One region of the Pandoraea sp. NE5 genome, then DNA from elsewhere that is predicted to be linked to it. Evidence: predicted binding sites of a transcription regulator. Region 1 holds the regulator's gene; each other region holds the start of a gene.
The links. Region 1 encodes sigma-54, which starts transcription at its own class of promoters, with help from an activator protein. Its sites were predicted from a motif close to TGGCANGNAANCTGCTTT; they were not measured.
Positions count from the first base shown of each region.

Region 2: the regulator sigma-54 is predicted to act here: its motif matches at 5,047-5,064, upstream of PanNE5_RS00075 (ammonium transporter).
Region 3: the regulator sigma-54 is predicted to act here: its motif matches at 4,574-4,591, upstream of PanNE5_RS19580 (circularly permuted type 2 ATP-grasp protein).
Region 4: the regulator sigma-54 is predicted to act here: its motif matches at 4,236-4,253, upstream of urtA (urea ABC transporter substrate-binding protein).

Region 1 covers NZ_AP025517.1:908,500-915,682, reverse strand. Annotated here, with positions in the region: gene rapZ (RNase adapter RapZ) at 1-171, opposite strand, end outside; gene PanNE5_RS04220 (PsiF family protein) at 402-713, opposite strand; gene hprK (HPr(Ser) kinase/phosphatase) at 860-1,825, opposite strand; gene ptsN (PTS IIA-like nitrogen regulatory protein PtsN) at 1,923-2,378, opposite strand; gene hpf (ribosome hibernation-promoting factor, HPF/YfiA family) at 2,608-2,961, opposite strand; gene PanNE5_RS04200 (RNA polymerase factor sigma-54) at 3,104-4,591, opposite strand; gene lptB (LPS export ABC transporter ATP-binding protein) at 4,686-5,456, opposite strand; gene lptA (lipopolysaccharide transport periplasmic protein LptA) at 5,482-6,180, opposite strand; gene lptC (LPS export ABC transporter periplasmic protein LptC) at 6,177-6,836, opposite strand; gene PanNE5_RS04180 (KdsC family phosphatase) at 6,860-7,183, opposite strand, start outside.
Region 2 covers NZ_AP025517.1:13,336-20,518, reverse strand. Annotated here, with positions in the region: gene PanNE5_RS00095 (CaiB/BaiF CoA transferase family protein) at 1-352, opposite strand, end outside; gene PanNE5_RS00090 (hydroxymethylglutaryl-CoA lyase) at 349-1,305, opposite strand; gene PanNE5_RS00085 (LysR family transcriptional regulator) at 1,475-2,371, opposite strand; gene PanNE5_RS00080 (LysR family transcriptional regulator) at 2,401-3,306, opposite strand; gene PanNE5_RS00075 (ammonium transporter) at 3,789-4,991, opposite strand; gene PanNE5_RS00070 (antibiotic biosynthesis monooxygenase family protein) at 5,375-5,674, shown strand; gene PanNE5_RS00065 (FadR/GntR family transcriptional regulator) at 5,845-6,576, shown strand; gene PanNE5_RS00060 (FAD-binding oxidoreductase) at 6,627-7,183, shown strand, end outside.
Region 3 covers NZ_AP025517.1:4,324,994-4,332,176, forward strand. Annotated here, with positions in the region: gene PanNE5_RS19560 (MATE family efflux transporter) at 1-291, shown strand, start outside; gene PanNE5_RS19565 (proteasome-type protease) at 369-1,214, opposite strand; gene PanNE5_RS19570 (transglutaminase domain-containing protein) at 1,264-2,070, opposite strand; gene PanNE5_RS19575 (alpha-E domain-containing protein) at 2,075-3,073, opposite strand; gene PanNE5_RS19580 (circularly permuted type 2 ATP-grasp protein) at 3,119-4,543, opposite strand; gene PanNE5_RS19585 (ureidoglycolate lyase) at 5,099-5,632, opposite strand; gene alc (allantoicase) at 5,710-6,732, opposite strand; gene uraD (2-oxo-4-hydroxy-4-carboxy-5-ureidoimidazoline decarboxylase) at 6,834-7,183, opposite strand, start outside.
Region 4 covers NZ_AP025517.1:1,167,473-1,174,655, reverse strand. Annotated here, with positions in the region: gene urtC (urea ABC transporter permease subunit UrtC) at 39-1,241, opposite strand; gene urtB (urea ABC transporter permease subunit UrtB) at 1,242-2,864, opposite strand; gene urtA (urea ABC transporter substrate-binding protein) at 2,927-4,123, opposite strand; gene PanNE5_RS05470 (hypothetical protein) at 4,379-4,579, shown strand; gene PanNE5_RS05465 (MFS transporter) at 4,746-5,951, shown strand; gene PanNE5_RS05460 (GlxA family transcriptional regulator) at 5,973-6,959, shown strand; gene PanNE5_RS05455 (hypothetical protein) at 7,011-7,183, shown strand, end outside.

The DNA.
Region 1 (7,183 bases):
GTCGATGGCAACGGCGAGACGTGTGTAGTTCTGCGTTTCGAGATACTCGGCGAGTTCAGGGAGAAAGCGCGACGGTAGATTGTCGACGCAGTAGTAACCCGCATCTTCGAGGACGTTCAGGGCGAGCGATTTGCCGGAACCCGAAACGCCGGTAATCAGTACGATCTTCATGAGATTCCCCGGATACAGCGATCATGGTAAGCGATTGTGTCGTATGGGTGTCGAGCGGCCAAAAAGAAGAACGTTCCATGCGTTTTTGCTCCATTCGCGAGAATGACGCGCGAGAAACGACAACGGCGCCCGCGAGGGGCGCCGTTGTGTCAGCCTGTGGGCAGGCTCGCCGCTTATCCGTCCATCCGTCGATTCGTCAGAAGGTCGGTGCGGGAAAGCCCCCGGTGCGCTTACTTGTTCGACAGGCACGACTTCATGAACGCCTTGCGATCGTCGCCCTTCTTGTCGCCAGCCTGGGCATTGCAGGTCTTCATCTTTTCCTGCTGGGTCTGCTTGGCGGCGGGCTTGTTCGACAGGCATTCCTTCATGAACGCCTTGCGATCGTCGCCTTTCTTGCTGCCAGCTTGCGCATTGCAGACGCCCATCTTGCTTTGTTGGGTATTGGCAGCCTTGGGCGCAGGTGCGGGGGCGGCCGTCTGGGCAAACACGGGCGATGCGAGCAGCGGGGATACCAGAAGCAATGCAGCGAATGCTTTTTTCATGATCGTCTCTCCATAAGGTCGACACGCACGGGATTGGACCGCGTGGCGATTACAACATGAAAGAAAACGCGCCGCAATCGCGCGGCGTTGACAGAAAGACGCAGAAATTGCGGTAAACCCGGGGCATTCGTCCGGCAGGAGATCGCTCAGAGCAGCCGATTCTGCATGCCGTCCGGATCTTGCATGGCTTGACGCTGGCGCTCCATGAAATCCTTGAGGGTGTCGATGCCACGCAGTTGCAGGATCGTGTTGCGCACGGCGGCTTCGACCAGCACGGCGAGGTTTCGCCCGGCCGCCACTTGCAGAATCACCTTGTTGATGGGCAGGCCCAGCACATCCACGGTTTGCGCTTCGAGCGGCAGCCGCTGGAATTCGCCATCGGGGCGGCGCACCAACTGAACGATCAACTTGAGCTTCATTTTCCGGCGCACGGCCGTCTCACCGAAGATCGTCTTGATGTCGAGCAAACCCAGGCCGCGCACTTCCAGCAGGTTTTGCAGCAGCGGCGGGCAACGGCCTTCGACGAAATCCGGCCCGAGGCGCACGAAATCGACCGCATCGTCTGCTACCAGTCCGTGACCGCGGCTGATCAGTTCCAGGCCGAGCTCGCTCTTGCCGAGGCCGGAATCGCCGGTGAGCAGCACCCCCATGCCCAGAATGTCGAGAAATACGCCGTGCATCGTGCATCGCGGGGCGAACACACGCGAAATGTACATGCGCAGACTGTCGATGACCGCCGCCGTCGACATCGGCGTGGTGAACAGTGGCGTGGAGGAGCGGGTACAGCGCAGTACGAGATCGGGCGGGGCTTCGAGGCCGTCGGCCACCACGAGGAACGGCGGCTCGAGCGCGATGACTTCGCCCATGTGGCGCTTGCGGTTTTCGTCCGTGAGGCGCTGGTAGTAGCGCAGCTCGGCCTCGCCAAGCACCTGAATCCGGTTCGGGTGAATGAGGTTCAGGTGACCCACGAGGTCGGCGCTGGAGGTGGCCGTCGACACGCTCTCGGGCGTGAAGCCACGTTCCCACCCCTCGTGCCCGGTCAGCCACGACAAACGCAGCGTGGCGGCGTTGTCGTCGAAAATGCTTTGCGCGTTGATGCCGGTCAGTTCCACCGCGTCGCCTCGTTCGGTTGGGGTTGGGTGCTACGGAGTTCGTCCTGCGTCGCGGCGCGATACCCCGAAACACCGGGATAGCCGCACCAGCGCCGGCTCAGGGTTGCCAGTTCGCGAGCGCAGTATGGATATCGTCGGCACTCGGCGCGGAGGTCAAGGTCTCGCGCATCGTGCGATCCGAGAGCAACTGCGCAATTTCGGACAATATCTCGAGATGCTGCTGCGTTGCCTGCTCCGGTACCAACAGGAAGAACAGCAGGGACACGGGTTGCGCGTCGGGGGCCTCGAAGGGAATCGGATCGTCCAGGCGCACGAAGGCTGCCATCGGATGCTTGAGGCCCTTGATGCGCCCGTGCGGAATGGCCACACCTTCTCCCAGTCCGGTCGAGCCGAGACGCTCGCGGGCGAACAGATTGTCGGTGACAAGCGCGCGCGACAGGCCGGCATTGTTCTCGAAGAGAAGCCCGGCTTGCTCGAAGACGCGCTTCTTGCTGGTGACAGACAGTCCAAGCAATATGTTGGACGCAGGTAAGAGTTTGACTAAACGGTTCATCTTGTAATGCGGGCGAACGCATGGTCGCCCTCCAGCCCCCCGGTTGACCTCGCATTATAGACCACCCGTCGACGCACTCCCGGCGATGCGAGGGAGCATGCAAAAGGGGCCGTTCAACGGCCCCGCGGTGGGTGATGCCAGAGACTTACGACAGACGTCGATGTGCGCGTGGGCTTCCTCGCGAATCGCCGTCAGTGTCGGTCAATGCGGCTACCTTGCCCGGACAGACTCATTGCAGCGGTTCCGCCTCGGGAGGTTCCTGGTGCTTGAGGGCCTCGCGGCCATGATCCTGAACCTTGTCCTTGTATTGCATAACCTTGCGGTCGAGCATGTCGATCAGCTTGTCGATGGCGGCGTACATATTCTCGTCACACTTCTCGACGAAAATCTCCTTGCCCTTGAGATACACGGTGACGCTAGCGATCTGGCGTCCGGTCTTCTCCTTGGTCTTGTCGACAGATAGGATCACCTCGGCACCGATGAGCTGGTCGAAATGGCGCAACACGCGTTCAAGCTTGTTGACCACGAATTCGCGCAGCGACGGCGTGAGTTCGAGATGATGTCCACTGATCTTCAGATTCATAGCTGCTCTCCTTGCTGAAATGCCGAAGTGCAGGCCGCGTCACAAGCAACGCTGGCTAGCGGGAGTGCGAGCCATTGGCGTGACGCAATGTCGCACTGCGGCGTGATGCCCCAGCGAGCCAAGATGGCACACCAGGACCGTCCTACAAAGATTTGCGCAAGTTCACTGCGGGAATGCGCATGGCTTCGCGGTATTTCGCGACGGTGCGTCGCGCTACCACGAACCCTTGCTCTGCCAGCAGCTCCGCGATACGGCTGTCGGAAAGGGGGGTCTGCGGATCTTCTGCTCCTATGAGTTGCTTGATGAGTGCGCGGATGGCGGTCGATGAGGCGGCGCCCCCGGCTTCCGTGGCCACGTGTGAACCAAAGAAGTACTTAAGCTCGAAGGTTCCGAATGGAGTGAGCATGTACTTACTGGTTGTCACGCGTGAAATCGTGGATTCATGTAAACCCAGCGTATCAGCAATTTCGCGTAAAACCAAGGGCCGCATGCCGATTTCGCCATGCGTGAAGAAGTTCTTCTGACGCTCGACGATCGCCTGCGACACGCGCAGGATCGTGTCGAACCGCTGTTGGATGTTCTTGATGAGCCAGCGCGCTTCCTGAAGTTGCTGCTGCAGGTTGCCGGTTCCCGGCGCATTGCGGTTGTTGCGAAGGATGCGCGCATACATTTCATTGATGCGCAGGCGCGGCATGACCTCGGGATTGAGTTCGGCGGTCCAGCCGCCGCCTTGCTTGCGCACGAGCACGTCGGGGATGACGTAATCCGCCTGGGGCGAGCCGTAGGCGGCGCCCGGGAACGGGTCGAGCGAGCGAATCAGTTGATGCGCCGCGCGCAGGCTGTCCTCGCTCACGCCCAGCAGACGACGCAACCGTGTGTAGTCGCGCGCGGCGAGCAGCTCCAGATGATCGGAAACGATGCGCAGCGACAGAGTTCGCACGCTGCTTGCCGGCAGCCGCTGGAGTTGCAGGCGAAGGCATTCTGACGGGGTTCGGGCGCCCACGCCTGCCGGGTCGAAGCTCTGCAGCAGCGCGAGCGCGGCGTTGATCTCTTCGGTCTCGAGCCCAAGTTCCTCGGACATTTCCGCCTGCATTTCGTCGAGCAGGGTGCCGAGATAGCCGTCTTCGTCGAGCGATTCGATCAGGAATTCCACCAGCAGGCGATCGCGCGGGCTGGCTTTCGTCAGGCGCAACTGGGCGAGCAGGTGTTCGCGAAGATTGGGATGATCGACGTGCAGTTGCGGCCGCTCATTGTCGTCGTCGTCCGACGCACTGCCCGAGCGGGCAAAGTCGTTCAGGCTCCAGTCGTTGCCACCGTCGCGCGCGTTGTCGTCGAAGCGGGTCTCGCCGTCGAGTTCGCGGGCGTCGTCCTGGCCGCTGGCCGATTCCGGCGTGTCGTTGGTGCTGCTGCTCGACGAGCCCCGCTCATTGCGCAGCGATCCGTCCGTGCCCACACGGATCGTGCCGGCGAGCCAATCGTCCTCGCGCTCGAGCATCGGGTTCTGGGTGAGGGCGTGCTCGACTTCCTGCTGAAGTTCGAGCGTCGACAGTTGCAACAATCGGATGGATTGCTGCAACTGAGGCGTGAGGGTCAGGTGCTGGGAGGTGCGGAGTTGAAGGGTCGGTTTCATAGCATTTCTCGCCTTCATTGTAGAGGCTTTGTCACGCCAGCGAAACCGGCCCGGCCCCCTATCGGAGGCAGGGTTTACATGCGAAAAATTTGCTTTACATCCGGAAGTTTTCGCCCAGATATACGCGCCGCACGCTTTCGTCGGCCACGATCTGGTCGGGCGTGCCGGCGGCGAGCACCGAGCCTTCGCTAATGATGTAGGCGTGATCGCAGATGCCGAGCGTCTCGCGTACGTTGTGGTCGGTAATCAGGACACCGATGCCACGATCTTTCAGAAAACGCACGATTCGCTGGATTTCCAGCACGGCGATCGGATCGACGCCCGCGAACGGTTCGTCAAGCAAAATGAAGCGCGGTTGCGTGGCCAGGGCGCGGGCGATTTCCACGCGGCGGCGTTCGCCGCCCGAGAGCGACATCGCCGGATTTTCGCGCAAATGGCTCACCTGCAACTCGTCGAGCAGCGCTTCGATGCGTCGGTCGATCTCGTCGCGCTTGAGCGGCTTGCCGTGCGCATCGAGCTGCAATTCGAGCACCGCCCGGATGTTGTCTTCGACCGTGAGCTTGCGGAACACCGACGCTTCCTGCGGCAGGTACGAGACGCCCATGCGGGCGCGCTCGTGAATCGGCAGCTCGCTGATCACGTTGCCGTCGAGCTGGATTTCGCCGTCGTCGGCGGGCACGAGGCCCACGATCATGTAGAACGATGTCGTCTTGCCCGCGCCGTTCGGGCCGAGCAGTCCCACGACTTCGCCGCTCTTCACATCGAGCGAGACGTCCTTGACAACAGTACGGGCACCGTATTGTTTCTTGAGCGAGCGCACCACGAGCGCGCTCGGCTTGCCCGATTGACCGTCGCCCGGATGGATCGTCGAGGCGTTGCTATTGGCAGAATTACTCACGCGGATTCCCGATGCTTTTGGAGGGAGACAGCGGCGGCAGATCGCCCTTGGGCGCGGCCGCCGGCTTGCTCGCGCCGCCGGCGCCTGGCTGGTTCGCGCCAGTGGCATTGCGCGGGGCGAGCGTGGCGCGCACGCGGCCGTTCGGATTGTTGGCGTTGACCTGATCGGCACCGCTGTTGGCGGTATAGACCTCGTTGTACGTGTCGTACGTGATCACGCTACCGTGAATTTCGTCGAGCACCCTCGTGCCGCCGGCCAGGCGCTTGAGCGTGGCTTGTGTGGTCAGCGTGGCGACTTCGGTCTTGCCGTTGTAATAGATCGTTTGGCCCCAGCCGTCGATGTATTCGTCCAGGCCGTCGCGCTTCTGGCGCATGTAGGCGAGCGGGCCGCCCGGCTTGTAATAGGCCGTGGCGTACTGATAGCCCTCTGGATCCTGAGTCACTTCGACGCGATCGGCCTTGAGGAGAATCGTCCCCTTGGTCATCGTCACGTTGCCGGTGAAGATGTTGACCTGCTTGAGGTCGTCGTAGCTCATGTGATCCGACTCGATGTTGAGCGGCTTGTCGCGGTCGGCGCGTTCGGCATGGGCGAGCGGCGACGCGAGGGCGCCGAGCATGGCGAAGGCGGCGGCCAGTGCGCGCAGGCGACGCAGCGACAGGGAGACGGGGCGCGGTTGGCGGCGATCGGTCATGGGGTCTTGGGGCCCGGTTTGGTCTGGAGTGGCGCGCTCGGCGCGGCGGCCGGTGCCGGGCGATTGCCGCCCAGTTCCGCCGGCTGGATCGTGCCGTGAACATTGCCGAGCAATTGTACGGCGCGCGAGATGTTATTGAAAATCATGCCATCGCCGTACATCACGGAAGCACCGCGGAACAGCTGGACTGGCAATTCCGTGCGCACGATGTCGTCGTTGACGAGCACCTGGAAGTGCTGGGACAGCGCCCGCATTTGCGGATCGCGCGGTCCGGCCTGACGTACCACGACCGCGTCGTCGTACAGATCGACGACGGACATGTCGGCATTGAGCGTGCCGCGTTTGCTCGTGGCGGTCACTTCCGGTTGATTCGGCGTGAACGCGCGGACGGCGGGCATGGTCATGGCCGTGGTCTGGTCGTCCTCGTAATGCGTCATGTGCACGGCATTGACGCGGTATTGCGTGAGGCCGGTCGCCGACAGGGTGGAGATCACCATGTCGTCGGCGAAGTAATCCGGAATGTGCTGCTTTACATACGGCGCGCGGTCGGCGTCAGACGGCAGCGTGCGTTGCACGAGCCAGTAAGTGCCGGCGGCCAGGCCGGCCAGCACGACGATGGCGACCAGCGAAGCGGGTGAGAGGCGTTGAGTGGCCATGGATGATCGGCTTCCTCGACGCGTCAGGCGAGCGCGTCGGCGAGCAGGGCGTCGTAACGTCCCTGGGCACGCAGAATGAAGTCGCACAGCTCGCGCACGGCGCCTTCGCCGCCGCGCGTGGCGGCAACCCAGTGGCAGCGTGCCCTGACTTCGGCATGGGCATTGGCCGGGCAGGCGGCGAAGCCCACGCGGCTGAGGATCGGCAGATCGGGCCAGTCGTCGCCGATATGGCCGCAAACCTCGCTCGTCACTGACACCTTGGCGCACAGGTCTTCGAATGCGGCGCGTTTGTCCTGCACGCCTTGATAGACGTGTGCGACACGAAGATCGGCCGCGCGTTTGGCGAC
Region 2 (7,183 bases), 900 kb from region 1:
ACTCGTAGTCGATGCCGAGCGCTTTCATACGTCCCGGTCGGAAGTTCTCGACGAAGACGTCCGCAGTGTCAAGCAGGCGCATTAGGGCACTGCGGCCCTCCTCAACGTTGAGGTCGATTGCGACACTCTTCTTGTTTCGGTTGAACGTGCGAAAGAAGCCGGCACCGGCACCGAGAAGCCGGCGAGTGGCGTCACCTTTTGGCGGCTCGATCTTGATGACTTCGGCCCCGAGGTCGCCGAGAATCATGCCGCAGGTTGGGCCCATGACCATGTGCGACATTTCGACGACGCGGATGCCGTCAAGCGGGAGCGTTTGACGTTGCTGGTTCGCGTCTTGTGTACTGGTGTTCATTGTTGGAGCCCTCGTGAACTATTGAATACGGGTAAGGAGTCACGAAGCACACCAGAGCGGGAAATATAGCCATACAGGGGTTCTCCAGGAAGGTGTTCAGCGAGAACGTCGCGCGCCCGGAGCATCGCTTCGATGTCGATGCCGGTCTCAAAGCCCATGCTATGGAGCATGTACACGAGGTCTTCGGTCGCGACGTTGCCAGTGGCGCCGGGCGCGTGTGGACAGCCACCCAGTCCGGCGAGTGAGGCGTCGAATTCTCGGATGCCGTGGTCTAGCGCGACAACGGCGTTGGCCAGTGCTAACCCTCGGGTGTCATGAAGGTGAAGGCTGCGCACCTTGTCCTCCGCGCGCGGGAGGAGCGTCTCCAACAATCGGCGAACGTGAGTCGGCGTGGCGTGGCCTGTGGTGTCGCCGAGTGCAATTGCGTCGGCGCCGGCCTGGATGACTTTGTCGACGATGTCGCGCACGTCTCTCTCGGGGATATAGCCTTGATACGTGCACCCGAAGACAGTGGACAGACCCGCGACGACTCGCGTGCCGGACCAGGACGGATCGCTGTCGCGAAGTTCGCGCATCCTCCGAAACTCGTCGATCATATCGTCCGGCGTTTTGCGGACATTCGCCAGGCTATGCTTCTCGCTGACCGAAATCGGAGCGACGATGCGATGAACTCCCGCTTTCAGTGCGTTTTCTGCGCCTCGAAGGTTAGGCGCAAGAGCTGTGACAGTGAGGTCTGGATGTCGAATGGCGAAATCGACGATTTCAGCGGCGTCTGCCAGTTGAGGAAGTAGTTTGGGCGGCACGAAGGACGTAACTTCCATGTGTCGCACACCGGCGTCATATGTCGCGGCGATCCACTTTTTCTTGGCCTCTGTGCTCATGACGCGACAGATGCTCTGTAGACCATCTCTGAATCCGACTTCCTGAACAATAGCGTGTTGGGTCTCCCGCATGGCTTCCTGATTCCTTGTACCGGTCGAACCCCAAGCTTGCCGGGCTGGACGCGCGAGAACAATCAGTTGCCGACGATGGCGGCCATCGCCGTGTGCGATGGCTTGTTGCCCGCGTCCAGTCTTGCTGAACGCTGTGTGGGGAAATCCCTATCAGGGTATTGACTAAAGGTCAGGCCTGCGGCGAGGCGAGGAGGTGGTCGAGGAACTTACGAGCGGAGACTGACATCTGGTCTGTCGCTTGGTGGCAGATGATGAATTGACGCCGTGCCCAATCATCCGTCAAGGGAATTTCTTTCAGTTCATACAGGTCGCGATATCGCGGGATCGCTTCGGCGGGGAGCACGGCGAGTCCGAGATTCAGTTGAATCAGCCTGAACGCAGCATCAAACGTCGACACGTTCGCGCGATAGCGAATCTGGCGATTGCTCTCTGCCGCGATGCGTTTTGTCAGCGAACTCACCGCGGCGCTTACCGAAAGACCGATCTGCTCGTACTCCAGCGTATCGGAGAAGGCGAGCGAATTTCGATTGGCCAGCGGGTGACTTTGATGAACCACCACCGCGAAGTTGTCCGAACGGTATGGGACGATTTCGACTTCTCCAACGCCTACGAAATCGCGACAAATGCCGATATCGGCGATGCCATCAACGACGTTTCTTACCACTTCGGTGCTGACGCGCTCCTCGAGAACGACGTTAATTCGGCTGTTCTGTCGCAAGAATGAGGCGATCTGTTCTGGAAGAAACTCAATGATTGACGAGACGTTGGCCGCAACGCGTACGATGCCGCGAACACCGCTGGCGAACTCGCTCAAGTCAGCGTGGAGATTCTCGACGCCAGAGGTCAATAGCTTTGCGTGGCGCAGGAGGATTTCGCCTGCGGGGGTGAGCGTGACGCCGCGTGAGCGACGCGTCAGCAACGGTGTGCCCAGCGCATGCTCCATATCGGCGATTCGCTTGCTGACCGCCGCCGCCGCCATTCCCTCGCGGGCACTCGCACGCGAGATGCTCCCCGATTCACATATGGAGATGAACAGGCGAAGTGTCGTTGAATCGGGTTGCCACACGGTCAGTCTCCAAGTCTATCGATATCGTTTCAAGATTGGCGGGTATTGGCCAGAAAATCAATGAATGCTCGACTCGCCGCGGAGCACTCGCGCGACTTGCACCACAGCACGCCCACTTCCAACTGCGGAATGGCGTTCTTCAACTCTCGCGTTTCGATACGTTTTCCCTCTAGCGACCAAGGTCTGAAAACCATATCGGACAATATCGTTACGCCGAAACCATGAGATACGAACGCACGAACGGCTTCCATTGAACCGGTGCGCAGTATCACGTTGGGTTGCAGCTTCTCGTTGCGCCAATAGCGCATCGACGAGGATTCTCCTTCGTCCAGGGTAATCATGACGTAAGGATGGTCTGCGACGTCGCGCAGCGTTGGCCGCTCCAGCGCGGCGAGCGGATGCGTCGGCGCGACCCAGAGCTTTCGCGGCGAGCGTATGAGACTTCGGTGAGCGAAACGCCCAAGATCCGACACGTTGGAAAGCAATGCCACGCCGACGTCGACATCACCGCCGAGCACGGCTTTCTCAAGAACGTCGCGATCCAGGTCGTGCAATTCAAAGCTCACGTCTGGGTAGCTGGCACGAAATCGAGCCAGGACCTCCGGAAGACAGTACCCCATGACGGCATATGACGCGGCGATGCGAATTACGCCTGATACCTCGCGTGAGCGGGCTCGCGATTTGTGCACGGCATCTTCCAACGAATCCAGAACGTGACGGGCGTGATTGTAGAAATCGTTGCCATCGAGGGTGACGTTGACACCGTGCGGATGTCGCTCGAAGAGCTTTGTCCCAAGCGTATCCTCGAGTGCAAGGATGGCAGCGGTCACGGCGGATTGAGATACGTGCTCGCGCGACGCCGCTTTTGATACCTGGCCGCATTCGACTGTGGCGACAAAGTATCGAAGCTGCTTCATCGTGATATTTTCAGTCATCTGAAATTCAGATATCGAATCACTAAAAATATGATTTTACGATGAGATGGCGCGTTCCTATACTCGGGGCAACAGTAATCAAGAAAACCAGTCGGGTCGGGTAGAGGCGAGTTCAACGCGTAATCGCACACTCGAACGTGTGCTTGCTTCATCTACGCCGGCAGACGATTTGGATGCGTTATTGATAGACAGATACGGTTCATTAACCACGGGAACGCCAAAACCCCGGGTGATTTGGTCCCTCTTCGGAGGGATTTTTTTTTGCATCTTGCGCCTTTGGCTCGGCTACCCTATCGATGACATCGCCTGAGCCAGCGCGCCGCGTCGTTGTTTGGCGCGCTGGCAAAACAGCGCAGATGTCGTGCGGGTTCGGCGCTCGTCGTCGAAGCGGCGGACGATTCAAACCCGAATGTTCCCGGAGTGATGCAATCTTTCCCTTGTCGAGCGCCGTACGACGCTAATCGTCGCGTTCCAGCATTCACTCACCAATTCGTCTCGCGCTCCGGCGTCGCTGTGATCTTATGGATGGAGAGGTCGGCGCCGTAGTATTCCTGTTCATCGTCGAGCCTCAAGCCTACAAAGCGTTTGATCACGCCGTACACGACATAGCCGCCGGCGAAGGCGATCACCACGCCCATCACGGTTCCGGCGACCTGCGCGAGGAAGCTCACGCCGCCCACGCCCCCGAGCGCCGTCTGTCCAAAGATGCCCGCGGCCACGCCGCCCCACACGCCGCACACGCCGTGCAACGGCCACACGCCAAGCACGTCGTCGATGCGCAGACGATTCTGTGTCACCGTGAACAGCCACACGAACAGGCCGCCGGCGACCGCACCGACAACAAGTGCCCCCAGCGGATGCATGACGTCCGAGCCCGCGCACACTGCAACGAGTCCCGCGAGCGGGCCGTTATGGATGAAGCCGGGGTCGTCCTTGCCGACCCACATCGCCACGAGCGTGCCGCCCACCATCGCCATGAGCGAGTTCACGGCAACCAGCCCCGAGATGCCGCCTACGCGCTGCGCGCTCATGACGTTGAAGCCGAACCAGCCGACAATCAGGATCCATGCACCAAGCGCCAGGAACGGAATCGACGACGGCGGATGCGCGGCGACTTGTCCCTGGCCGTTGTAGCGTCCCCGGCGCGCACCGAGGTGCAGCACCGCAGCCAGCCCGATCCAGCCGCCAACGGCATGCACGACCACCGAACCCGCGAAATCGTGGAACGGTGCGCCCAGCGCATGCGTGAACCAGTCCTGAACCCCCAGATGGCCATTCCAGGCGATGCCCTCGAAGAACGGATAGATCACGCCGACGAGGAAGAACGTCGCCACGGACTGCGGGTGAAACTTGGCGCGCTCCGCAATGCCGCCCGACACGATGGCGGGAATCGCCGCCGCGAATGTCAGCAGGAAGAAGAAACGAACCAGCGCGTAGCCGTTGTGCTCGGAGAGCACCGTGGCACTCGACCAGAAATCGACGCCGTACGCGAGCGGATAGCCGATGAAGAAATAGGCGAGACCCGAGACCGCGAAGTCGGTCAGGATCTTGACGAGGGCATTGACCTGATTCTTCTTTCGAACCGTGCCGAGTTCGAGAAACGCGAAGCCAGCGTGCATGGCAAGTACCAGGATCGCGCCGAGCAAAAGGAACAGCACGTCGCCGGGTGTATTGGAATTGGGCATGAATGTGCTCTTTTGGTGCAAACATGAAGAAGAAAGATGATATGCAAGAGTAATGCCAGCAATTTGTATCCCATTGATTGATATTGATGTTTTGTCTGGCGATATGAAATTTTCGGCGCCGTGTTGCACGTTCATGGTGCCGTGTGGCGTGTCGATGAGCGAAGTCCGTGCATCGACGTGACGCGCACTGGCCGAAAAAAGCGGAAAGGATGTGCGGCCGTTCATGCGATGCGTCGCGTGAACGCGCGGTATAGAATCTGACGGTCTCACGGGGCCATGCCGCCCGTCCGGTGTCGACGATGCCGCGCTGCCAACCGCGCCGTCGTGCGACGAGAACACGATCGACATAAGCGCTATCACGCGCAAATCACTAAGGAAATCCGATGATCTTTGAAATCGCCCAGATCGAAGTGAAGCCCGGCACCGAAGCCGCGTTCGAGCAAGGTGTCGCCAAGGCGACGCCGTTGTTCAAGGGCTCGAAAGGGTGCCACGGCATGCGTCTGCTCAAGTCCATCGAGCAACCGACGCACTACAGCCTGGTCGTGACATGGGAAACGCTGGAAGATCACACTGTCCACTTCCGTAACTCGGAAGCGTTCCAGCAGTGGCGGGCGCTGGTGAGCGACTGTTTCGCGGCGCCGCCGAATGTGGGTCACGTCACGGAAGCGCTCATCGGCTTCTAAGGGCTACGCGCATCAAGCGCAGCAACGCAGGCGGTGAAGGGAGTCTCCCTCACCGCCTTTGTCTTTTCTGGACCGGGAGACGAGATGCGCACCTAGGGTTAACTCGGTGATGACTGTCAAAAGTTTTCATATAACATGCAAACCAGAAAAATATTCCGTGACGTGAACGCATGACCACCAAGCCCAAGACCTTGACCGAACAAGTCGCGCAGCAGTTGCAGGAGGCGATCCGGCAAGGGACATATCCGATCGGCACCAAGCTGCCGACCGGCAAGCAACTCGCCGAGACGTACGGCGTGAGCCAAGCGGTGATCCGCGAAGTGACGGAGCGCCTGCGCGCGCAAGGATTGATCGACAGCCGGCAGGGGGCGGGCGTGACCGTGAAGGCGCGCACGCCGTCGAGCGGTTTTCAGGTGCCGGCCGGGCAAGACGCTGCCGACCTCGCGAGCGTCTACGAGCTGCGTCTCGATCTGGAGAGCACGGCCGCCGCACTCGCCGCCGTGCGTCATACCGACGATGACATTCGCCGACTCGCCGACATCCTGGAGAAACTCGAGACGAATCTGTACCACGCCGACAACGGCGTGGAGTACGACACCGCGTTTCACGCCGCGATTGCGCGTGCCACGCACAATCGTTATTACGCCGATCTTCTTCAGTACCTGAACCTGCAGATGCGGCAGGTCGTGCAAGCGGCGCGTTCGAACACGCTGCGCCACGAGGGACTCGCCGCGCAGGTGCATCAGGAGCACGTGGCGGTGTTCAATGCCATCAAGGCGCGCGATCCGCTGCTGGCGCGCGCGGCGTCGCTCTCGCATCTGTTGCGCGCGTCCGCGCGTCTCGGGCTGACGCTGCCCGAGCGCGACATCATTACCGGCGCCATCGCGCCGACCCGCGCCTGACCCGTCGTCAGATGCCATCCTCCGCACCGTAACCCCCGACGCGCGACCTTATGACCTTCACTGCTTTCGCTCAGCGCCTTGTCGATGCCGTCGGCGCCGACAGCGTTTTCACCTCCCCCGACGACGTTGCGCCGTGGCTCGCCGACTGGCGCGGCATGTATCGCGGCAACGCCCAGGCGGTCGTGCGTCCGCGCACGACGGAAGACGTCGCGAAGATCCTCGCGCTATGTCAGAGCACGGGCACGCCGGTCGTGCCGCGTGGCGGCAACACGGGGCTGTGCGGTGGCGCCACGCCCGACGCGTCGGCGCAGAACGTGGTGCTCAGTCTCGATCGCATGCATACCGTGCGCAGTCTGGACACCATCGCCAACACGCTGGTGGCCGAGGCCGGCTGCATTCTCGAAGACCTGCAACGCGTCGCGCGCGATGCAAACCGCCTGCTGCCGCTCAGTCTCGCGGCCGAGGGCTCGTGTCAGCTCGGCGGCAACCTCGCGACCAACGCCGGCGGCGTGAACGTCGTGCGCTACGGCATGACGCGCGAACTGGTGCTCGGCGTCGAAGCCGTGCTGCCGAACGGCGAGATCCTGCATGGTCTGCGCACCCTGCG
Region 3 (7,183 bases), 1.6 Mb from region 1:
GAGCACGCGGTGCTTTGGTACGCGCTGGCGTTTCTGCCCGCAGCCGGCAATTTGATCGTGGCGGGCTTTCTGACGGCCGTGGAGTCACCGGGACCGTCGGCGGCCATTGCCATGCTGCGAAGCTGGGTGTTACTGCTGGGCATTCTTTGGCTGCTCAATGTTGGGTTCGGCGGCGCGGCGATCTGGTACACGCTGTTGATCACTGAAATGCTGACGCTTGCCATCAGCGTCTGGCTATATTGGCGCAGTGACCGAGGCGACGCGCTCTTGGCGCGCGCAGCGTCGCGCTGAGGCTCTGGCCCCTGGCTACCCGGCAAAACGGCGTGACTTCGCGGTCACGCCGTTTTTTATGGTCATGCCGCGACGGCTCAGCTCGGCATCTTTAGCGAGAACGTTTGCGCGAGTGACTGCACGCTGGACGCGTCGTCCGCGCCCGGCGCGCCTTCGGGCGGCGCGGCGCGTGGCGGCAGCGCTGCGGGCCGGCTAACTTCGCTGGCAGCCCACTGCGGTTCGGGCAGTTCGTCGAACACTTGGCGCAGGCGTGCTCCCCACGATTCGTGGATCATCTTGTAGTAGACGTTTTCGTCGTCGAGCGACGCGAACCGCGTCACGCGCAGGCTGTTTTCTTCATACACGAGAAGATCGAGCGGCAGCCCCACGGAGACGTTGGAGCGAAGCGTGGAATCCATGGAAATCAGCGCGCACTTGGCGCCGTCGTCGAGCGAGGTCGCGGGCGTGACGAGCCGATCAATGATGGGCTTGCCGTATTTGGACTCGCCGATCTGGAAGTACGGGTTGACCGACGACGCTTCGATAAAGTTACCTGCGGAGTACAGTTGATAAAGGCGGCTCGGCGCACCGGCGATTTGCCCGCCGAGCAGAAAGCTGCAATTGAAGTCGACACCGAAGGCTTCGAGCGCCTTGGCATCGCGTGTGTGGACGTCTCGAATCGCCTGGCCGACGACGCGCGCGACGTCGGTCATGCTTTTGGCGTTCCACAGCGTTTCGGTGTCGCGCGCTTCGACAAGTTGTTGGCGCACGGCCTGCGTGAGCGCGAGGTTACCCGCCGAGAGCAGGACGAGCACGCGCTCGCCCGCGCGCTCGAACACGAGCATCTTGCGAAAGGTGCTCACGTGATCGACGCCCGCATTGGTTCGGGTATCGGCGAGAAAGACGAGCCCGGCATCGAGCTTCATGGCCACGCAATACGTCATGTCGTTCCTGTCTTGCCGTGCGGGGCCCTCGGCCCAGGCACGCTGAAAGCTATTGTTGTTGATCGAGCGGCACGGTATCGACTGTGACCGATACGTGCAGCGCTTCTGTCGCACCGCCGCTGCGCATGCCTCTGACGGGCGCGGCAGACTCATAATCGCGTCCGACGGCCAATCGGCAGTAGTTGCCGCTGGCGAAGCAGGCATGAGTCACGTCGATGCTGACCCAGCCCGCCCCGTCGAGCCACACGTCGACCCATGCGTGACTGGCCGCGTGCGGCACGTCGCCCGGATCGATATACCCGCTGACGTATCGCGCCGGCACGCCACGCGCACGGCAAACGGCGAGCATCAGGTGAGCATGATCCTGGCAGACGCCTCGCCCAAGCGCAAGTGCCTGTGCGGCGGTACTGGTCACGCCGGTGATTCCGGATTCGTAGTCGACTTGTTCGCAGAGGGTGGCCGCGAGCGCCAGCAGTTCGCCCGGCGTGGTCACGCCGGCGGCGGCGGCAAGCGCGTCGATGGCGTCGTTGCGCGCGGTGAGCGGCGTCGGGCTCGCGAAGGATAACACCGGTACGGCGTGGGTCGTCTCGCCGAGCCGTCCATCGATAAGCGGTGTGGTGTCGACCTCGCCTTCGGCCATGAGATGGATTTCGCTGTGCGGCTGATGAAGTACCAGGGTATGCATGTCGTTCCCGAACGCGTCGCGCGCGGGCGTGAGTTTGCCGGGCGCGCTCAGCCGCCAGTGCGCGATACGCTGCACTTCGGACGCCGCAGGCGTGAGCCGAAGCTGCTGGATGGTGTAACGCACCGGCGTGTCGTAGCGGTAGGTGGTCTCGTGACGGATGGTCAGGCGCATGGCATCAGGCGGCGAGCGGGATCAGGAAGGTCTGGCTGATCTTGTTGCCGAGCACGGAGACGCGCTCGAGGAATGCAGTCAGGACGGGGTGGAGGCCTTGTTGGTGGATCTGCTGGATGTCGGTGTACTTGAGTTCGGCTTGTAATTTTCCCGCGTAGCGTTCCACATCCCCGGACTGGGCATTGGACAGGGTGGCGAGGTTTTCGCATACGCCGCTGAGCGAGGCGAGCAAGGAGCGTGGCATGTGCGCGTTGAGCATGAGCAGTTCGACGACGCGCTCTGGGGTAATCACGTCTCGGTAGACTTTGCGGTAGATCTCGAAGCCGGACACGCTGCGCAGCACGGCGGACCAGTAGTAGAAGTCGGTGGGATGGGAGGCGTCGGGGCCTGCGCGGTCGGTGCGCACGGCTTCGTGGAAGCGGACGTCGAGAATTCGCGCGGTGTTGTCGGCGCGCTCCAGGAATAGGCCAAGCCGAGTAAAGTAGAAAGCATCATCCTGGAACAAGGTGCCGAAGCTGACGCCGCGCGAGAGGTGCGAGCGCACTTTGACCCATTCGAATAGTTGGGCCGGGTCGCGCTCCAGCAAGTCGAGCATGCGCGGAAATTCGAGCCAGGTGCTGTTGACGGTTTCCCATAGTTCGGTGGTGAGCGTGCCCCGCACGGCGCGCGCGTTTTCGCGTGCCGCCTCGAGACAACAGGCGATGCTCGATGGGTTATCGCGGTCACGTACGACGAAGTCGAGGACATTGGCACGCGTGGCACGCCCATGTTTGCGATTGAACGCGGGCTCGAGTTCGGAGATGCGCAAGGTGGCGCGCCAGCCAGCCTCGTCGTTGAAGGTGCCGGCGTGCGCACGGGCGCCGTCGGCATCGTCGTCGTCGTCGATGGCATCTTGCGGCAAGAGCAGGTTCTGCAAGTTGACGTCGAGCAGGCGTGCGGTGTTTTCGGCCCGCTCCATGTAGCGAGCCATCCAGAACAGGTGATCGGCGGTACGGCTGAGCATGATGGCTTCCCGATAGGATTTTTTGTCGTGTCCGGCGAACGTGGCTTATTTTTCGAGTACCCAGGTGTCTTTTGTCCCCCCGCCCTGGGAGGAATTGACGACGAGTGAGCCTTCGGTAAGCGCAACGCGGGTGAGTCCGCCCGGCACCATGGTGACGCCTTTGCCGGAGGAGAGCACGAAGGGACGCAGGTCGATGTGTCGCGGCGCAATGCCGGCCTCGACGAAGGTGGGGCACGCGGACAGTGCGAGCGTAGGTTGGGCGATGTAGCCGTCGGGTTTGGCGATGAGCCGTTGGCGGAATGCCTCGATTTCGGCTCGGGTGGCCGCCGGGCCCACGAGCATGCCGTAGCCTCCGGCACCATGCACTTCTTTGACGACGAGTTCGCCAAGGTTGTCGAGGGTGTAGGCGAGATCGTCCGCTCGACGACATTGGTAGGTCGGAACGTTGTTGAGAATGGGCTTCTCACCGAGGTAAAACTCGATCATGTCCGGCACGAACGGGTAGATGGATTTGTCGTCGGCAACGCCGGCCCCGATGGCATTGGCCAAGGTGACACGCCCCGCCCGGTAGACGCTGAGCAAGCCAGGCACGCCCAAGGTGGAGTCGGCGCGGAAGGCCAACGGGTCGAGAAAGTCGTCGTCGATTCGGCGATAGATGACGTCGACGCGCTTCGGACCATTGGTGGTTCGCATGTAGACGAGGTTGTCCTCGACGAACAGGTCTTGCCCCTCGACTAACTCGATACCCATCTGTTGCGCCAGAAAGGCATGCTCGAAGTACGCGGAGTTGTAGATGCCCGGGGTCATGACGACGACGGTAGGATCGTCGACCCCCACCGGCGCCACGGCGCGCAGACTGTCTAGCAACAGGTCAGGATAATGCTCGACCGGCGCAATCCGGTTTCTCGCGAACAGTTCAGGGAATAACCGCATCATCATTTTGCGGTTTTCCAGCATGTACGACACGCCGGACGGCACTCTGAGATTGTCCTCCAGCACGTAGAACACGCCATCGTCGCCCGCCCCCGCCCGCACGATATCCACACCCGCGATATGTGCGTAAATGTCGCCCGGTACGTCCACCCCCTGCATCTCGGGACGATACTGCGCGTTCTGTAATACCTGCTCCGCCGGAATGACCCCGGCACGCAAGATGTCCTGCTCATGGTAGACGTCATGAACGAACCGGTTCAACGCGTCCACGCGCTGGCGCAAACCCGCCTGCAAGGTCTGCCACTCCTGGGCAGGAACAATTCTGGGAATCAAATCGAATGGGATCAAGCGCTCTGTGCCCGCCTCATTGCCATACACAGCAAATGTGATCCCCACTCGCCGGAACGCCAAGTCGGCCTCGGCCCGCTTGTGGTGCAAGACATCCTCGGACTGACATTTAAGCCAATCGTCAAACCGCCGGTAATGCGCACGCGTCGCACCCGTGATGCTCGCCATCTCGTTGTAGCTCTCGACCATTTGCTTCTCCGCAAATTGCTGTGTCGAGATCGTGCAATATCCATGCCCGTGCCGTTTTTTATCCCTTTCGCACGATTTTCGTGCGCCCCATGCATTTTTTTGCACCACATCCGTGATTTGAACTCAACACCACTCCCCTAGACGGACCGGGGCCCCTTTCCGCCTCTCAAACATAAACCCAACTCGCTGCAGAAAGGGGCCCCGGTCCATCCCCCTCCACGCCCCCAGTCCCCCCACCGACACCGCCCGCTTCCCACGCCTCCCCCCACACCGCCCCTGTCCCGTCGACACCGCCCGTCTCCATCGCCATCGCGACGCCGCACCCGCCCCGCGCGTGCTCCGCATCTGCCGCAGGACGGCCGCGTCGTCGCCCACGCCTCTCCAGTCCCTCTTCTCCTCCTACCTCCTTCTTGCTTCTCCTAGTGCCTCCTAGTGCCTCCTAGCGTCTCCTCTCGCGCTCCTCCCTCCCTCGCTTTTTCATCCCCCCATATGCAAAACGCCGGGCTCTCCCCGGCGTCTTCACTGTCCTGCACTTATCGTTCGCTACCGCTTTGCTTATGCGGCCTTTCGCGCTGAGCGCACCGCCTCCAACGCCGCTCGCGTCAACACATACGTGCCCGGCAAATCCTGCTCGTCACAGTTGTGACCCTCTCCACCCCGATCCACCACCACGAAGTCACTCACCTCATCCAACGCCAACAACGGGTGATGCCACACGCCACGCGCATAGTTCACCCCCTGCCACCCCTCCGAAACAAACGCCCTCATCTGACTCACGTCCAATTCGCCCGCCGGCGCTACCACCACCAAGTACGGCGTCGTCTTCAACGGTATGAACGCCTGACTCCCCAACGGATGCCGCTCCAACATCTTCACCTCATACGGCAACTGCCTCGGCTGGCCACGAAACACATTGACCAACGTGCGGCCGCCCTCCGGCCCCAAATCTACCGTCGCCAAATCGTGAAACCGCTCCGTCGTCCCGCCATTGATCCCGAAATGCTTCGCCCCCGACAACTCAATCACATCGCCAAACGGCGCAAACGCCTCTCGCGTCAATCGCTCGATCTTCAACGCCGCTCCCGCCATGTCACTCTCCTTTTTTTCCTTTTTTCATTTCCCCCCCTCTCGCACCCCTGCCGGGCGCGAGAGGGATTCATTCGCGCTTACGCTTTCTTTTCGCTCAACCGGCCCCACAACCGCAAACGCGATACACCCCCGTCCGGAATGATGTTGAAGCGAATGTGCGTGATCGCCCCCAGCCTCTGTACCTGCTCCTCAAAGCTGAATTGCTTGTCCATCGCCAATTTCTGCTCAGGCAACAACTCCGGCCAGAACATCGACTGCGTAATCAAGGACTGCTCGGTGCCGCCCGTCACATACGCCGCCTGAATGGAACAACGATCCGGGAAGTTGCCCTTGAAGTGCGCCGTGTCCACTTCGATCTTCGCAATCTCGCCCGGCTGCGCCAACGCAATGATCGCCCAGTCGTTGCCCGGCTCACGACGTCGACGCGTCTCCCACCCATCGCCCATGTTCACCCCCCGGCCCGGCATCAACAGGTTCGATGCCATCCCGAAGTGCTGGTTGTTCGCCGCGACGACGTAACCGCCATTCTCCATCGCGATGAGGTCGATCAACTCGTCACGCGAGCGTCGCGCCCAATCGCTCTGCGGCAACCCATACACGCGCAAACGCGCCAGGCCACCATCGGGGTACAGGTTCACTCGCACATGGGTCACCGCACGCGACTGCGTAATCGCATGGTAGTGGTGCGCATTGCCCTGCAAGCTGGTCGACGCCAGCAATTCGAACCACTCGGCCGACTCGCCCGGGGCGCCGTCCGGGCTGTGGCAACCCTCGAGCGACGCGGCCGGCGGAAAGTTGCCGGTGAAGTGGCTGGTGTCGAGGTCAACGCCAAACAACACGCCCGGTCGCGCCAGCTTGACCACACACCAGTCGTAGCCGTTCACACGCTTGCGACGTGTCTCCCAACCATCCATCCACTTGCCGTTGTCGTCGTATTTGCCAGGGATGAACACGGCCGGCTCAGGGTTGAGCATGCGCTCCTTGGCCGCGAAAAACTCGTCGCTGGCCTCCAACGCCTGCGCACCCAGGCGCGGATCAGCCAAGTTGACGTAACGGCGCACAAATTCCGGTGCGTTCGGGTCTTGCGGGGCGAGGGCCATGCCAACTCCTTGATGCTGGGTAATGTCTGAAACGGGACGAATCGGGTTGCAACGGACGGAAACCACTCGGGCCGACACTATCCGCCCAGTCTCCTTTCGGTTCAGTCGCGAACCAGATCCTGCAGACGGAATCCGGCGATACGGAAGATCTGTCGCAAGCATTCGTCGATCTCGTCCGCCCGGCTGTTTGCAACGCGCGCCGCGAAGTTTTCGATGATGCTGGCACGCGTATGCCCACGCACCGCCAGGATGTAAGGGAACCCGAACTTGGCTTTGTACGCATCGTTGAGTTCGGTCAGCCGCGCAAATTCATCGGCACTGCACTGGTCCAGCCCCGCCCCCGCTTGCTCACGCGTGGACTCGGCCGTCAGTTCGCCTCGTACGGCCGCTTTGCCCGCCAATTCGGGGTGAGCACGGATGAGGTCGAGCTGAGGGCCTTCGCCAGCATCGA
Region 4 (7,183 bases), 260 kb from region 1:
GGCGTCGGCGATTTGCCAACTGATGTCGATGTCGGGTCTCATGCGCGGTCTCCGGTGGCGGGGTGCGGCGCATCGCCTTCGGCGGCGGCCGGCGCGTGTGGCGTGCGCTTGCGGGACAGTTGTGCGACGAGGCCGATCACGCCCTGCGGCAGCAGCAGGGGCACGAGCACGAACATCGCGCCGAGGAAGAACAGCCAGTACTCGGCGAAGTACGCCGTGAAGAAGCTCTTCGCACCGTTGACGAGGAACGCACCGGCAATCGCGCCCACGAGCGAGCCGCGTCCGCCGATGGCGACCCAGATGGCCATCTCGATGGAGTTGACCGGCGCCATCTCGCTCGGGTTGATGATGCCGACCTGCGGCACGTAAAGCGCGCCCGCAATGCCGCACAGCATGGCGGACAACGTCCACACGAACAGCTTGTAGCTCAGCGGCCGGTAGCCGAGGAACATGGCGCGCGATTCGCCGTCGCGAATGGCCGTGACCACACGGCCGAACTTCGAGACGACCAGCGCGCGGCACAGCACGAAGGCACCGATCAGTACGACGAACGTCACGAGGAACAACACCGTGCGCGTGGTTGCCGACGTGATCGAGTAGCCGAGAATGCGCTTGAAGTCGGTGAAGCCGTTGTTGCCGCCGAAGCCGGTTTCGTTGCGATAGAAAAGCAGCATGGCGGCGAACGTGAGCGCCTGCGTGATGATCGACAGGTACACCCCCTTCACGCGTGAGCGGAAGGCCAGATACCCGAAGAGCCACGCGACCACGCCGGGCAGTGCCACGACGAGAAACATCGCCCAGGCGAAATGCTCGGTGCCGGTCCAGTACCAGGGGAGCGACTTCCAGTCGAGAAACACCATGAAGTCGGGCAAGTTGCTGTGATACACGCCGTCGCGCCCGATGCCGCGCATCAGGTACATCCCCATGGCATACCCGCCGAGCGCGAAGAACAGGCCGTGGCCCAGGCTCAGGATGCCGCAATAGCCCCACACCAGATCGAGCGCGAGCGCCGCAATTGCGTAGCACATGATCTTGCCCACGAGCGTCATCGCGTAGGCCGACAGATGCAACGGGTGCGTGGCCGGCAGCACCAGGGCGCAAACCGGCACGAGAATCGTCACCGCCAGCACGAACGCGAACAGCAAGGGCGCGACATGCTTCGGCAGGAGCCGGGCGCGCGGCGGCACGTCCAGCGAGATCGAAGGGGCGATCCCTTCGGGCAGGAAGTTCGACGTCTGCATTCAGGCCTCCGCGCTGCGCCCTTTGAGCGCAAACATGCCCTGCGGGCGTTTCTGGATGAACAGCACGATCAGGATCAGCACGGCGATCTTGGCGAGCACGGCACCCCACACCGGTTCGAGCAGCTTGTTGGCGATGCCCAGGCCGAACGCACCGACGATGGTCCCGGCCAGTTGTCCCACGCCGCCCAGCACCACGGCCATGAACGAGTCGATGATGTAACTCTGCCCGAGGTCCGGGCCGACGTTGCCGATCTGCGAGAGCGCGCATCCGCCCAGTCCGGCAATGCCCGCGCCAAACGCGAAGGCATAGCTGTCGACGCGTCCCGTCTTCACGCCGACGCAGGCGGCCATCGACCGGTTCTGCGTGACGGCGCGAATGAACAGCCCCAGGCGCGTGAGGTTGAGCACCGACCAGGTGAGCGCCACGACCACCAGCGCGAATATCAGGATCGCGATGCGGTTATACGGCAACATCAGGTTGGGCAGTACGGCGACGCCGCCGCTCATCCACGAGGGATTGATCACTTCCACGTTCTGCGCGCCGAACAGCGTGCGCACGCCCTGGATCATGAGCAGGCTGATACCGAACGTCGTGAGCAGCGTTTCGAGCGGGCGGCCGTACAGATGCTTGATGACGGTGCGCTCCAGCACGAAGCCGAGGAAGGCCGCCACAAGGAAGGCGGCGGGCACGGCGGCGACCAGGTAGGCGTCGAACGCCCCCGGCAGGAAGCGCTGAAAGAGTGTCTGCACCACATACGTGGCGTACGCGCCGACCATCAGGAATTCGCCGTGCGCCATGTTGATGACGCCGATCAGGCCATAGGTGATGGCCAGGCCGAGCGCGGCGAGCAGCAGCACACTGCCGAGCGACAGACCGGCGAAAAGCGTGCCGAAGAACTCGCTGCGGCGCTGGGCTGCGGCCAGTTTCGTCAGGGCGATGTCGGCGGCGCTGCGCACGCTGGCGTCGGGTTCGGCATAGGTGCCGTCCGCTTGCTTCGCGACGATGGGCAGCAGCAGATCGCGCATCTGAGGGTCGCCCGCCGCGGCGATCAGATCGATGGCTTCACGACGCTTCTTCGCGTCGGTGTCGTGCAATGCCGTCTGTGCCCAGAGCTGGTCGAGCCGTTTGCGCAGCGTCGGATCGGTCTCCTTCTGGCGCGCCTGTTCGATGAGCGTCTTGAATGCGGGCGACGGGTTTTGCAGCATCGTGTCGATGGCTTGCGCCCGGGCGTCGTGATCGGGCGAGCGCAAGGCGCCGGCGGCGGCGGCCGTAGCGACCTTGGCGCGCAGCACGTTGTTGAGCGTGATCGATCCCGCGTTGTCGCCCTTGATCGGGGCGCCCGTGATCGGATCGAGGGTCTTCTCGCCGTCCTGGATGGCGAGGCGATCGCCCACGGTCACGACCGTGTCGTCGGCCAGCGCCTTGAGGAGTGCGGCGGCCTGCGGCGAGTCGTCGGACGCAAGATGATCGATGGCCTGCGACTTGGCGTCGAAGTCGTCGCCGGCCAGCGCCGTGAGGTCGGCGCTCGAGACGGCGGCATGGGCCAGGGAGGGAGTGGTCAGCGCGGCGCCCAGCGAGAGCAGGACAAGGGCGGCAGCGGTCCAGCGTCTTATCGTTATCATCAAAACCTCTGCGCGCGCCGGCGGCCATCGATCCGGCGCCGGCGCAGGGAATGGAAGGAGGGTCAGACCTTGTCGGGCTTGCCTTCATTACCCGCGATGTACGGGCTCCACGGCTGCGCACGCACCGTGGTCTTGGTTTTCCACACGACGTTGAACTGCCCGTCCGGGCGAATCTCGCCGATCATCACCGGCTTGTGCAGGTGGTGATTGCCGTCCATGACCATGTCGAAGCCGTCCGGCGACTTGAAGGACTGGCCGATCATCGCGGTGCGTACCTTGTCGACGTCGACGCTGCCCGCTTTCTCGACGGCCTGCTTCCACATATGCATGCCGACGAACGTGGCTTCCATCGGATCGTTCGTGACGCGCTTGTCGCCGCCGGGCAGGCCCTTGGCCTTGACGTAGGCGAACCACTCCTTCTTGAACGCGTCGTTGGTCGGGTTCTTCACCGACATGAAGTAGTTCCATGCCGCGAGGTGCCCGACGAGCGGCTTCGTGTCGATGCCGCGCAGTTCCTCTTCACCGACGGAGAAGGCCACCACCGGCACGTCGGTGGCCTTCAGGCCCTGGTTGCCGAGTTCCTTGTAGAACGGTACGTTCGAGTCGCCGTTGATGGTCGAGATGACCGTGGTCTTGCCGCCCTGGGCGAACTGCTTGATGTTGGCGACGATGGTCTGGTAATCACTGTGGCCGAACGGCGTGTAGACCTCCTGAATGTCCTTGTCGGCGACGCCCTTCGAATGCAGGAAGGCGCGCAGGATCTTGTTGGTCGTGCGCGGATAGACGTAGTCGGTGCCGAGCAGGAAGAAGCGCTTGGCGCCGCCGCCTTCCTTGCTCATCACGTATTCCACGGCCGGGATCGCCTGCTGGTTCGGCGCCGCGCCCGTGTAGAAGACGTTCTTCGACATCTCTTCGCCTTCGTACTGCACCGGGTAATAGAGCAGGCCGTTGAGTTCTTCGAAGACGGGCAGCACCGACTTGCGCGACACCGACGTCCAGCAGCCGAACACGGCGGCGACCTTGTCCTTGGTGAGCAACTGACGCGCCTTTTCCGCGAAGAGCGGCCAGTTCGACGCCGGGTCGACCACCACGGCTTCGAGCGGGCGGCCCATCACGCCACCCTTGGCGTTGATGTCGGCGATCGTCATGAGCGCGACATCCTTGAGCGACGTCTCCGAGATGGCCATCGTGCCCGAGAGCGAGTGCAGGATGCCGACCTTGATGGGCGACTTGCTCTGCGCGAACAAGTTGGGCGCCATGCCCGTCAGCGATGCGGCGCCCGAGAGGGCCGCCATCTGGAGTAGCGTGCGTCGTTTCATGGTACGTCTTCCCCTTTCCTGGTTAGACCGGTCGATCCGGTACCGGAGGAGTAACGCAAGGGCCGTGCCAGCGATGGGCGGGATTGGGCATGCGAGGTAACGGTGCACGGTCGCGCAAGCAAAAGCGTCGAACGTCGCTAAGCGCGCGCAGGCCCGCGAGGGCGGCGTCTGCGCGTCGAATCGTCAGGGTCGATCATGTCGTACGCATGGGACTCTGCGCAGGGGTTCATCGGCGTGTCGTCTTCCGAACGAAGCAGTGTGGTGCGGCTGCGCGCTGAGTTGGTGCGCACCGAGTTGGCGCGATTCGGTGGCATGACCACCAGGAAGGTCGCCGGCCAGGACGACTGCTTGGCGCCCGAGACGCCTGACGACGAGGTGGCATTTTTTGATGCATGATTGGCATTCGTGCCAAACCGGTCGACGGCAAGATGAGGGCTCCCGACGACTCTCCGACTTGTTCGACAACACGCTCATGACCGATGCCATTGCCGGGCGCGCCGCGCGCCCCACGGATTCCGAACCCAGCGGGCGCCCGAAGCGTTCCGGGCGCCCCGATCGTTCGATGGGCCGCCGCTATGCCGCGGTGCTGGCCGCGTGCCAGGCGTTATTCACGGCGGCGATGTCCGTCGACCTGACGTTGACGGGGCTTGTCGGTTACATGCTGGCGTCCGACAAAGGTTATGCGACGCTGCCGTTTTCGCTGATTACCGTGGCGTCCGCCATCACCACGATCTTTGCGTCGATGTTGATCCAGCGTATCGGTCAGCGTCTCGGCTTCGCGCTGGGCGCATTGTTCGGCACGGTCGGCGGGCTGGTGTCGGTCATGGCGATCTACGAGCGTCACTTTGCGATGTTCTGCGCGGGTACGGCGTGTGTGGGGGTGTTTCAGGCGTTCGCGCGCTATTACCGGCTGGCAGCGGCCGACGTCGTGCCGCTCGACGACAAGCCACGCGCGATTTCCATCGTGCTCACCGGTGGCGTGCTGGCGGCGGTGATCGGACCGGCGCTCGCGGCAGGCAGTAAAAACTGGCTCGCGCCGGTGACGTTCGCGGGATCGTATCTCGTCGTGGCGATTCTCTCGGCGATATCGTTGGCGTTGCTCGTCGGATTGCTGCGCGATTTACCGGTGCATGCGGCTGCCAGTGCCACCGGCGACGCGGATGCATTACCGGCCAGGCCGCTCGGCGAGATCATGCGTCAGCCGATTTATGTGGCGGCGCTGGCGAACAACCTGATCGGCTTCATGGTGATGATGTTCGTCATGACGGCGACGCCCATCGCGGCGGTGACGTGTGGGCACAGCATCGACGACGGCGCGCACATCATCGAGTGGCACTTGGTGGGGATGTATGCGCCGTCGTTCTTCTCGGGGCATCTCGTCAAGCGCTGGGGCGTGGTGCCGGTGTTGCTGGCGGGCATTGCGATGAGCGCCCTGTGCGGTGTCGTGGCGCTCGCGTCGACGAGCCTGCCGTACTTCTATGCGGCGTTGGCGTTGCTCGGCGTGGGATGGAACTTCATGTTCGTGGGCGGCACGACGTTGCTCACGATGTCGTATCGTTCGGCGGAGCGTGCGCGCGCGCAGGCCGCCAACGAATTCATCACCTTCGCCGGGACGGCGCTCGCGAGTCTGTTCGCGGGGCAACTGCTCGCTCGCTTCGGCTGGGCCACCATCAACCAGGCGACCTTCCCGTTGCTGGCGCTCGCGGCGCTGGCGACGGTGTGGTATGCCGTCGACGCGAAGCGCCGTGCGGTGCCCGCGACGGCCTGACGCTCCGACATTCTCGCGATCATGAACCCACCTCGTCTCGTTGCCTTTCTCATCGTGCCGCCGTTCGTGTTGCTGGATCTGGCCGGACCGCTCGACGCGTTTCACGCCGTCATTCGCAACTTCGCGGCGTTGGGGCAAGCGACACCGTATCGCACCGTGGTGGTGTCCGAGCATGGTGGGCCGGTGGAGACGGGCTCGGGTATCACGCTGCACACCGAGCCGATGCGCGCGCTCGAAACGATGTCCGTCGACACATTGATCGCGGTGGGCGGCGCGGTGGCGCATCGTCCGGCGGTGCCGGGTGAGGTGGGCGAGTGGTTGCGCGCCTACGCGCCGCGTGTGCGGCGTGTGTGTTCGGTGTGTGTGGGGGCGTTCATTCTGGGGGCGGCGGGGTTGTTGGATGGACGTCGCGCGACGACGCACTGGCTCGACACGGCGATGTTGCAGGCGTGTTATCCGAAGGCGCGGGTCGAGTCGGATCCGATTTATGTGCGTGAGGATCCGGTCTGGACCTCGGCGGGCATTACGGCGGGGATCGACCTGGGGTTGGCGTTGGTCGAGGACGATTTGGGGGCGGATATCGCGTTGCAGGCGGCGCGTCGGCTGGTGGTGTTCCTCAAGCGTGCTGGGGGGCAATCGCAGTTCAGCCCGCCATTGCAGGCGCAGGTCGCGGCGGGAGCGCCGTTCGGCGATTTGCATGCGTGGATGTCCGAACGGCTCGATGGCGATCTGTCGGTGGTGCGGCTGGCCGAGCAGGCGAACATGAGCGCGCGCACGTTTGCGCGGAGTTATCTCGCGCGGACGGGGTCGACGCCGGCCAAGGCGGTCGAGCGCATGCGCTTGGAGGCGGCCCGGTTTGCCTTGCTCGATTCGGATGCGCCGCTCAAGCGCATCGCCGCGCGCGTGGGCTTCGGCGACGAACAAAACCTGCGCCGCGCGTTTCAACGCCAGTACGGCGTGACGCCGGTGGCGTATCGGGAGCGGTTTGGGGTGATGGGCGTGGCGTAGGCGTGAGACGTTTGCGGCGGCCAGGGATGGTCGGCGTCAAATGACGCTGCAGTGGTGACGATCAGGCAAACGACATTTCGGAATCTGCCGATTTCGAACGGTTCGCGTTCCATCGATACTTCACGGATCGCACCTATCGTCACCACACCGAGACCTCACTGTGTCCGTCATCTTGATCTGGCCGATAGCAAGGTCTCGGTCCTTAATTTAAATGACGACTGCTT